DNA from 3 places in the Mycobacterium sp. NGS54 genome. Region 1 is predicted to be linked to each of the others. Evidence: riboswitches for the same ligand, from Rfam matches in the RefSeq annotation. Region 1 holds a riboswitch; each other region holds the start of a gene.
The links. Region 1 has a riboswitch for cobalamin ahead of AC5Y5E_RS02910 (PPE family protein). Riboswitches for the same ligand answer to the same signal wherever they lie in the genome.
Positions count from the first base shown of each region.

Region 2: it holds a riboswitch for cobalamin, as region 1 does, so the genes downstream of both, AC5Y5E_RS08105 ((2Fe-2S)-binding protein) here and AC5Y5E_RS02910 (PPE family protein) in region 1, are expected to answer to the same signal.
Region 3: it holds a riboswitch for cobalamin, as region 1 does, so the genes downstream of both, metE (5-methyltetrahydropteroyltriglutamate--homocysteine S-methyltransferase) here and AC5Y5E_RS02910 (PPE family protein) in region 1, are expected to answer to the same signal.

Region 1 is NZ_JCALCS010000001.1:588,512-591,779, reverse strand. Features, by position in the region: gene AC5Y5E_RS02915 (cation efflux transmembrane domain-containing protein) at 1-416, shown strand, start outside; gene AC5Y5E_RS02910 (PPE family protein) at 421-1,986, opposite strand; cobalamin riboswitch at 2,022-2,204, opposite strand; gene AC5Y5E_RS02905 (AMP-binding protein) at 2,284-3,268, shown strand, end outside.
Region 2 is NZ_JCALCS010000002.1:707,018-710,285, forward strand. Features, by position in the region: gene recX (recombination regulator RecX) at 1-211, opposite strand, end outside; gene recA (recombinase RecA) at 183-1,232, opposite strand; cobalamin riboswitch at 1,398-1,528, shown strand; gene AC5Y5E_RS08105 ((2Fe-2S)-binding protein) at 1,569-2,246, shown strand; gene AC5Y5E_RS08110 (DUF3046 domain-containing protein) at 2,349-2,543, opposite strand; gene AC5Y5E_RS08115 (glycosyltransferase) at 2,567-3,268, opposite strand, start outside.
Region 3 is NZ_JCALCS010000006.1:454,403-457,670, reverse strand. Features, by position in the region: gene metE (5-methyltetrahydropteroyltriglutamate--homocysteine S-methyltransferase) at 1-1,851, opposite strand, end outside; cobalamin riboswitch at 1,981-2,191, opposite strand; gene AC5Y5E_RS21345 (cytochrome P450) at 2,218-3,153, opposite strand; gene AC5Y5E_RS21340 (SDR family oxidoreductase) at 3,150-3,268, opposite strand, start outside.

The DNA of each region.
Region 1 (3,268 bases):
GCGCGCGGGCGCTCTCCGAGACGGCCGAGCGGCGCGCGCAACGCGGGGTGGCGGTGTCGTTCTGGCTGACCGCCCCGTACATCGCCGCCGAATCCCTGCGGGACCTGACCGAGGAGCACCACGCCGAAACGTCGGTGATCGGCATCGCGCTCGCCGCCCTCGGCCTGGTGCTGATGCCGATCCTCGGGCGGGCCAACCGCCGACTGGGCGCGCGGCTCGGCTCGGAGGCCACCGAGGGCGAAGGCACGCAGAACTACCTGTGCGGCGTGCAGGCCGCCGGGGTGCTGATCACCCTCGCGCTGACGGGACTTTGGTCGGGCGCGTGGTGGGTTGACCCCGCGGTGGGTCTTGGGGTCGCCGGGGCCGCGGCCTGGCAGGGCGTCCGGACCTGGCGCGGCCACTCCTGCGGCTGCTGAGCCGTCACTGGGGTTCCCACGTTCGCGGGAGCATCGGCAGGCGCGGCGCCTCGGGCTCGGGATCCATGTATTCGTAGCCGCGGCCCGGCCGCGTCGCCTTGGGCCGGCGGCGGCGCCGCGGCGATCCGGCTTCCTCGGGTGTCGCCGCGACCGCCGGAGCCTCGGCGCTGTCCGGCTCCGGCGCCTCCTTCCGCGCGGCGACGCCCGCCGCCCGACGGGTGTCCGCGCTCAGCCCACCGACCAGGTAGGCCGAGCCGTCCATGCCGGCGCCCATGGCCGCCCCGGTCAGCGTCGGTGGCGTGCCGGCCGGTGGCGGCGGGCCGGCGGTGGGAGCGGCCGCGGTCGCGGCGGCCGGAGCCGGCGCCGGGACCGGAGCGGGCGGCGGCGGGCTCGGGGCCGGCATTGCCGGGGCGAGCGCGACCACCGGCGGCATGGCGGCGGGCACCGCGGGCGGCACCACGACGATCAGGCCCTTGATGCCGGCCAGGCCGGACAGGCCGCCCAGCGTGGCCGGGACGGCGGCCAGCGGCGCCAAGGAGGCGGTGATCAGCGGCAGGAAGACCGCGAGCAGCACGATGTTCTGCTCCAGCAGGGTTTTGAGCAACGCGATGGTGTCGGTGATGATCGTGCCGACGGCCTCGACGGTGACGAAAACCAGGGTCCAGCCGATGGTCGTGGGATTACCCGAGGCGAGCGCCGCGGTGACATCCACCGCGATGAACGCGAACGTCTCCGCCAGAAAGGCGGAGTACGAACCGAAATCCATCGGGTAGCCGAGAGCGAACGCGATGTTGAACGGGCTGAGGAAGCTCAGGGGATTGCCGAGCACGGGCAGCCACGGATCGAAGCCGGAGAACAGCGACTGGAAAAACGGGTCGAGCATCAGCGAGTCGATCAACGGCTGCAGGTGGGCAGAGTAGAAGTCGGTAAACCCGTTGCGCTGCAACCATTGCAGGACGACGTCCTGCCGGTCGGGGGGTAATGGCGCGGCGGCCGCGGCCACGAGCGCATCGGCCGTCACGATCTGCGGCGCCGCGGTGGTCCGGGGTGCCGCCGCCAGCGCCGCCGTCGTCGCGCCCTGATACGCGCTCATCACGGTCGCGGCCTGAATCCACATCCGCACATAGTCGGCCTCGTTCAGCGCGATCGGGATCGCATTGATGCCAAAGAAATTCGTCGCCACCAACCCCGCGTGGGTCGCGTGGTTGGCGGCCAGCTCCGCCAGGGTCGGCATCGCCGCCAGCGCGGCGGCGTACGCGGCGGCCGCGATCTCCTGCTGGGCGGCCGTCGCGGCGCTGTCCGCCCCGGCCCGCTCCAGCCACGCCAGATACGGGGCGTGCGCGGCCGCATGGGATTCGGCGGCCGGCCCGGCCCACGAGCCCGCCCGCACCGCGGCCAGTAGCGCCTCGAGTTCCTTTGCCGCCGCCGCGTATTCGGTGCTGAGCGCACCCCACGCCGCGGCGGCCGCGAGCAACGCACCCGGCCCGGGGCCGCTGCTGATCAACGCTGAATGCACTTCTGGCGGGGACGCCATCCAGATCGGGGCGCGATGCCATGACGAATGTGGCATGAGGGGGTGCCAGCTCTCTCGGGGTACACCGCCCCGGGTCGCAGGATGCGACGACGCGAGTGTCCTGGCTCTCGGATCGCTGCTCGCCTCGCCTTCCAGCTCACGCCGTGGCTGCTGAGGGTCGCTCCCCGATGACAGTGGCGGGACCGCGCCGGATTCGCACCGGCTTCCTGCATCGTCATCGCCTTACGCGCAGTATTGTCGCACGCCCGCGGTTGCCGCGCCGTGACCAAAGTCCCGGCAGGTGGTGGCGTTGCGCCCTTCGCGGCGCCGCGATCGATCGGCAGAGTCAAAGCAATGACCGCGAAACTGCTCAGCCGTCTCGGGTTGGAAGCCTCGTCGCTGCTGATGTATGCCCGGTCCGGGGGATTGCGGACGATGCCGCCCGGCCGGATCGTACCGGTGCTCCGCGCGCTCGACCGCTACGGCCTGATGGGCGCGGCGACGGTGATCGCGGCCGCGCGGGATCGTGACGGGCTGGCGCTGATCGACGAGCGTGGGCCGCTGACGTTCGGCGAGCTGGACGAGCGGACCAACGCGCTGGCCAACGAGTGGCGCCGGCGCGGGCTCGGCCCGGGCGCCAGCGTGGCCATCCTGGCCGGCAATCACCGCGGCTTCCTGGAGGCGGTCTTCGCCACCGCCAAGTCGGGCGCCGTCGTGCTGCTGCTCAACACCGGCTTCGGTCGCGCCCAGCTGGCCGAGGTGCTGGCCCGCGAGGGTGCCGACCTCCTGGTCTACGACGAGGAGTACGCCGGCGTGGTCGCCGACGTCCATCCGCGGTTGGGCCGCCTTCGCGCGTGGGCGGACACGCCGGGGGCCGACACCCTCGACGCGCTGATCGAGCGCGGCGACCCCGGCCCGCCCCCCAGCTCCGGCGGCCGGCCCAAGATCGTCATCTCGACCAGCGGGACGACCGGTGTTCCCAAGGGCGCCCTGCGCTCCGAGCCCTACTCGCTGATCCCGGTCGGCGGGCTGCTCGGCAAGGTGCCGTTCCGCGGCCGCGAAGTCACCGAATGCTGTGTGCCGCTGTTTCATTCGATGGGTTTCAGCCATGCGATGTACGCGATGGTGCTGGGCTCGACGCTGGTGTTGCGCCGGCACTTCGACGCCGAGCGGGCGCTGGACAGCGTCGCCGCGCACGGGGCCAGCGCGATGATCGTCGTGCCGGTCATGCTGCGGCGCATTCTCGACCTGGGCTGGTCGGCGCTGGCCGAGCGCGATCTGACCTCGCTGCGCATCGTGTTCGTCGGCGGATCCCAGCTCGGTGCCGCGCTCGCCGCCC
Region 2 (3,268 bases), on a different contig from region 1:
ACTGCGCAGCGAAGTCGGCGTCGTCGACCAGCCCCACCGCGGCCAGCCGGTCGAGCACGCGCTCCCGCACGTCGTCGGGGTATCCGCGTTTGGACAGCTGACCGGACAGCTCGGCGCGGGTGCGCGATCTCGTGGTGAGCAGGCGCAGGCACAACGCCCGCGCCTGCTCCTCGCGGGAGGGTTCAGAAGTCGACGGGAGCGGGGAGGACATCGCCGGAGGGGTCATCGGTCACCACCGCACCAATGCCGAGCTTTTCCTTGATCTTCTTTTCGATCTCGTTGGCGATGTCGCCGTTCTCCACCAAGAAGTTTCGGACGTTCTCCTTGCCCTGGCCGAGCTGTTCGCCCTCGTAGGTGAACCATGAACCGGACTTGCGGATGAAGCCCTGGTCCACGCCCATGTCGATCAGCGAGCCCTCCCGGCTGATGCCCCTGCCGTAGAGGATGTCGAACTCGGCCTGCTTGAACGGCGGCGCCACCTTGTTCTTGACGACCTTGACCCGGGTGCGGTTACCGACCGCGTCGGTGCCGTCCTTGAGCGTCTCGATGCGGCGCACATCCATGCGCACCGACGCGTAGAACTTCAAAGCCTTTCCGCCCGTGGTGGTTTCGGGGCTGCCGAACATCACACCGATCTTCTCGCGGAGCTGATTGATGAAGATCGCGGTGGTTCCCGAGTTGTTGAGCGCGCCGGTCATTTTCCGCAGCGCCTGGCTCATCAGCCGGGCCTGCAGGCCGACATGGCTGTCGCCCATCTCGCCTTCGAGCTCCGCGCGCGGCACCAGCGCGGCCACCGAGTCGATGACCAGGATGTCCAGCGCGCCGGAGCGGATCAGCATGTCGGCGATCTCCAGGGCCTGCTCCCCGGTGTCGGGCTGGCTGACCAGCAGCGAATCGGTGTCGACGCCGAGCTTCTTGGCGTAATCCGGGTCCAGCGCGTGCTCGGCGTCGATGAACGCCGCGACGCCGCCGGCGGCCTGGGCGTTTGCCACGGCGTGCAGTGCGACGGTGGTTTTACCCGAGGACTCCGGGCCGTAGATCTCCACCACCCGGCCCCGGGGCAGGCCGCCGATGCCCAGGGCCACGTCCAGTGCGATGGATCCGGTCGGGATGATCGAGATCGGTTGACGCGTCTCGTCGCCGAGACGCATCACCGAACCTTTGCCGTAGCTCTTCTCGATCTGGGCCATCGCCAGCTCGAGGGCCTTCTCGCGGTCGGGGGCTTGCGCCATGATGCCTCTTCCTATCGTCGGTGTGTCGGTGACCGGTATCGGTCGGTTGGCCGTGACCCTAGGCGCGGGGTCCGACAAGTCTCCGAACGCTCACCACAGTAGCCGAACACGTGTTCGATTCAAGGAGACACGCCGGGCGCGGCGAACGGCGTGTGGCAACATTTGCTACCGAAAGGCGCTGACGGGGCTGACAACCTGAGGAAACCGGTGCGAATCCGGTGCGGTCCCGCCACTGTGACCGGGACGGGCATGCCCCGACCCGAGAGCCAGATACTCACCGTCAGCGCTTCCTCACCAGAACCGGGGCGGATTTCCCCTTAAGAGGATTGGTTGCGCATGGACATTTCTGCTGAGCTGGCCGAAATATCTTCCTACAAAAGGTTTTTCACGTTCACGGTCGGTGGTGACGCGGCCGGGTGGCATCCGGTCGGGCAGTCCTACGCCGACGGTTTCGCCGATCTGATCGACGCCACCGCGCGGCGGTACCACACGTCGGACCTGCGGATCGCCGCCTCGCTGGTGCACCTCGGCCACGCCACCCGGTTGTGGTCGCCCGTGCTGGCGTGCGCGCTGGGCCACGGCGTCGTCCCGGACCTCAAGGACCTGCAGCGCTCCGATGACGGGGCGCAGCTGCGGATCCCCGAGCCCATCGGCCGGGCGGTCGACCGCCCGTCGGCGAAGTCGCTGTATCGCGTGGTGGTCAAAGGGCACATGAACCCGTTCGCCGCGGGACTGCGCGTCAAGCTGGCGCCCGCGCTGCTGGCCGGCAACATCGCGTCCGCGTTGGTCGGGGCGTCCCGGGCGCTGCTCGTCGCACGCCCGGACCTGCGGCCCTCGATCGTCGCGATGACGGAGTCGCTGCTGGACAGCGGCATGCTGGCCGGCTCCGGTGTGGTCAGCGGCCCGCATCTCGGGTTCCGGCGCCACAGCTGCTGCCTGTTCTACCGGGTGCCGGGGCGGTCCGTGTGCGGCGATTGCGTGTTTCGGCGGGACCGGCGGACCGGGCGGAAATGAGTGTGCACTCAGGGCTTTGACTGTGCGTCCAGGGCGGTAAAAATGCCCGGATCGCGCCACCGGCGCACACTCAAAGCCACCAGCTCACACTCGATGGTTAGCTCACCACTGGTCGCGCGGCACGTCGAAGTCGACGCACAGGGCGCGCCAGACGTCGCGCGGGTCGACCCCGTCCTCGATCGCCTGGGCGGCGGTGCGGCCGCCGAACCCGGTCAGCACGTGATCCGCCAGCACCGACGCCCCGTAGGTGGACCCGAACCGCAACACAACCCGCTCGTTGAACTCCGTCAGCCGCACGCCCGCCAACATACCCAGAGCCGCTACCCGGCAAGCGCCAGCGCCTGGTGGCACACCCGCACCGGGTCGGCGACGTCGGCGACACCGGCTGCGGCCTGCCGCGCCGCCTCGCGGTAGCCGGGCGACGACAGCACCTCGCCGACCGCGGCGACCAGCGCGTCGGCGGTCAGCGGCCGGATCAGCCGTCCGCTCCCCTGGCGCACCACCCGGTTGGCCATCTCCCACTGGTCCCCGCCGCCGGGGACGACGACCAGCGGCACGCCGGCCAGCAGCGTCTTGGCCACGATCCCGTGGCCGCCGCCGCAGATCATCAGGTCGGCGTGCGTCAACAGGTCCGACTGGCGCCCCAGTCCGGCCACCGCGTACGGCGGCAGCGTCAACTGGGCCCCGCCCAGCCGCGAGACCACCAGGCGCGATCCCGCGGGCAGCGTCTCCCCGGGTCTCAGGCATTCCAGCGCGGTTTCGGCCAGGCCCGACGTGCCGGTCGACGCGGTCGACGGCGCGACCACCACCACCGGCCCTTTGCCGGGCGGGACCTCGAGCACCCGGTCGGTGGGCTCGAAGTGCAACGGCCCCACGACGACGGCTTCCTCCGGCCAGTCCGGACGCGGCACCTCCAGCGCCGGCAGCGTGGCGATGAGGCGCCGCAGGGGGCCGGGGTCGACGGCGGGCAGCCCGATCTCGAGCCGGGCGGCGGCGCGCTGCTTGATGCCGGCGCGCCAGGA
Region 3 (3,268 bases), on a different contig from region 1:
CTGCTGGGCGCGGCGCAGCGGCAGCAGCTCGCGCAGCGCCGGCTCGTCGACCTGGATCACCGCGATGCCCGCGGCCTGCAGGTCCACCGTCTCGTCGCGAATCGCCAGCGCCACCTGGTTGGCGGTGTCGGCCAGCGGCTGGTCGTCGCGGACGAACGACCAGGCCAAAATCGTGACCGGCCCGGTCAGCATGCCCTTCACCGGCTTGTCGGTCAGCGACTGCGCGTAGCTGATCCACTCGACGGTCATCGGGCGGGGCCGCGCGACGTCGCCATAAAGGATCGGCGGTCGCACGCAGCGGCTGCCGTAGGACTGCACCCAGCCGTTCTGCGTGGCGAAGAAGCCCTCCAGCTGCTCGGCGAAGTACTGCACCATGTCGTTGCGCTCGGGCTCCCCGTGTACCAGCACGTCCAGACCCAGTTCCTCCTGCAACGCGATGACGTCGGCGATCTCCTTGCGCATCTTGGCGACGTACTCGGCCTCGTCGATCTCGCCGGCCCGAAAAGCCGCGCGCGCCTTGCGGATCGCCGATGTCTGCGGGTACGAGCCGATCGTCGTGGTCGGCAGCGGCGGCAGGTGCAGCCGCGCCTCCTGGCTGGCGCGGCGCCCCGCCGCGTCGCCGCGGTGCGTGCCCGACGCGATGATCTCCTCGATCCGGGCGCGGACCGCGCTGTTGTGCAGCCGCGGATCGCTGCGACGGGAGGCGACGGCCGCGTTGGACGCCGCGATCTCCTCGGCGACGGCGTCTCGCCCGTCCCGCAGTGCGCGGGCGAGAGTGACCACCTCGCTGACCTTTTCGGCCCCGAACGCCAGCCAGCTGCGCAGGTTTTCGTCCAGACCCGTTTCGGGCTCCAGCGAATACGGCACATGCATGGTGGAGCACGATGTCGAAACCGCCACGCTGCCGGCCGAACCCAGCAGGGTGGCCAGCTTGGCCAGCGCCGATTCCAGGTCGGTGCGCCAGACGTTGCGCCCGTCGACGATGCCGGCCACCAGCAGCTTGCCGGACAGTTCCGGGATGCCCGCCACCGCGGTGCCGGCGCCGGCCACCAGGTCGATCCCGATGGCTTCGACGGGCGTGCGGGCCAGGCCCGCCAGCGCCGCGCCCGGGTCGCCGAAATAGGTGGCGACATGGATCGCCGGCCGGTTGCTCACCGCCCCGAGCGCGGTGTAGACCGCCTCCGCCAGCGCCGGGGCGTCGGGGGAGATGTCGGTCACCAGGGCGGGCTCGTCGAACTGCACCCACCGGGCGCCGTGCTCGGCGAGCAGCGAGAGCAGCTCGGAGTAGATCGGCACCAGTTCGCGGAGCCGCTCGATCGGCGCGCCGCCTCCGTTGATGCCCTTGCTCAGCAACAGGAACGTGATCGGGCCGATGAGGACGGGACGCGCGGGAATCCCTTGCGCAAAAGCCTCTTTCAGCTCCGATAGCACCTTGTCGGGGTTGAGTGCGAATCGCGTCGCGGGTTCGATCTCGGGGACCAGGTAGTGGTAATTGGTGTCGAACCACTTCGTCATCTCCAGCGGCGCGATGTCGTCGTTGCCGCGCGCCAGGGCGAAGTAGCGGTCCAGTTCGTCGGCGACTGCGGTGGCCCGCACCGGCAGCGCGCCGAGCATCACGGCCGTGTCGAGCATCTGGTCGTAGTAGGAGAAGGTGTTCACCGGGACCGAGTCCAGGCCGGCGGCCGCCAGGTGGGTCCACATGTCGCGGCGCAGCGAAGCCGCGACGGACTCCAGTTGGGTGCGGTCGGTGCGCCCGGCCCAGTAGCCCTCGGTGGCGCGCTTGAGTTCGCGTTTCGGGCCGATGCGGGGGGAGCCGGTAACCGTGGCGGTGAATGGTTGAGAGGTGCTCACTTCTTCGTCCTAACACTCGACGGGTGGATCACCGCCGGCGGACGCAACAGCCGAGTCCGTCGCGGCACACAAGCCGCAACGGCAACGACCAAACGCCCATTCCACGAGGCGATGACCCGGCCGGACGCGGCGCGCCCGGCACAGCCGGCAGGTCTTCGGACTCGCAGGCGCGCACCGAGTGGTGCTCCTAGTGGCCGTCGCTTCCCGATCTTTCGATCAGTGCGTGTGACGGCGGTCGTTCCTGCTCACCGCTGCGGGACAGTCCCGGACTCCCACCGGGTTCCCTCTCGCGAAGCGTGTCTAACATGCCTCGCTCGATGCCGGCGCCACGGTTGCGGCGACGGCAAACCAGCTGCGCAGCGGAGTTTACAAGGCCCTCGTCACCAGCGGCAGCTTCGGCAGCCACAAGGAGTTCTCGGTGTTCGGGAACCCGGCCGTCGGCCGGAAACCGGGGGCGGGCCCGAGACGCCCGGCCCGGCCGACCCACTCCTCGACCAGCACGCGCAACACCTGCCGGACAATGTGGCCGCCACGGCAACGCATGGACCCAGCACCCAGGCTCCAATGCCGGTGCGCCCTAACGCCAATCACGAGATCGTCGGTGGACATGGTGTCGCTGCCGTCCCGCTGCACCGCGGCGATGCACAACATCACCACCATGCCGGCGGGTAGCTCGACCCCGCCGACGGTCGTCGGCTGGGTGGTGAATCGTTGGCAGCCCTGCACCATCGGCTCCAACCGGAGGACCTCTTCAACGAACCCGCGGATCAGCTCGGGCTGGCGTCGAAGCGCGTCGCACAATTCGGGCTCGCCCGCCAGCACGAGTAAATGCCAGCCGGCGTGCTTGAACAGGTTGCGGCACGCCTCGGCGAAGACGTGGCCGGACTGCCCGGCCAGGTGCTCGGCGGGCAACAGCCGCAGGCGCGCCACGATGTCGAAAAGCGCGTCCGCCATCGGCGCGGTCACCTCGGCCACGGCGTCACCGCCACCGGCGGCGGCGAAACGATCGATCAGCGCGGCGGCGGTCGGGCGAAACGCCGCCGCAATCTCGTGAGCGGCTTTCGGGGCGAACAGCCGTTGATGAACGTCGAGATCGCTCTCGGGAAGGGCGCGGGCCCGATCCAGCCTCGCGTCGTCGAGATGCGCCAACACCTCATCCCGCCCGACGACGAACACCCAGTTGCCCGCCGGATCTCGCAAAACCGGGCCGGCCTGTCGCGCCAGGCGCCAACCCACCCCGCGGTCCGTGCTCAGGGCGGCTCCCGCCTCGGCGGGAAAGACCGGGCAGTCGGCAAGCTTCACGTGCCCTGTCCCTGGTGAGCCAGTGCGTCGGCGATGGGGACGCCGGTCCCGTCGGCGCCGTTGTTGAATTCGATGGTGCGGCCGATGGTCGAGACCTCGTGCAGCGACGTGGCCA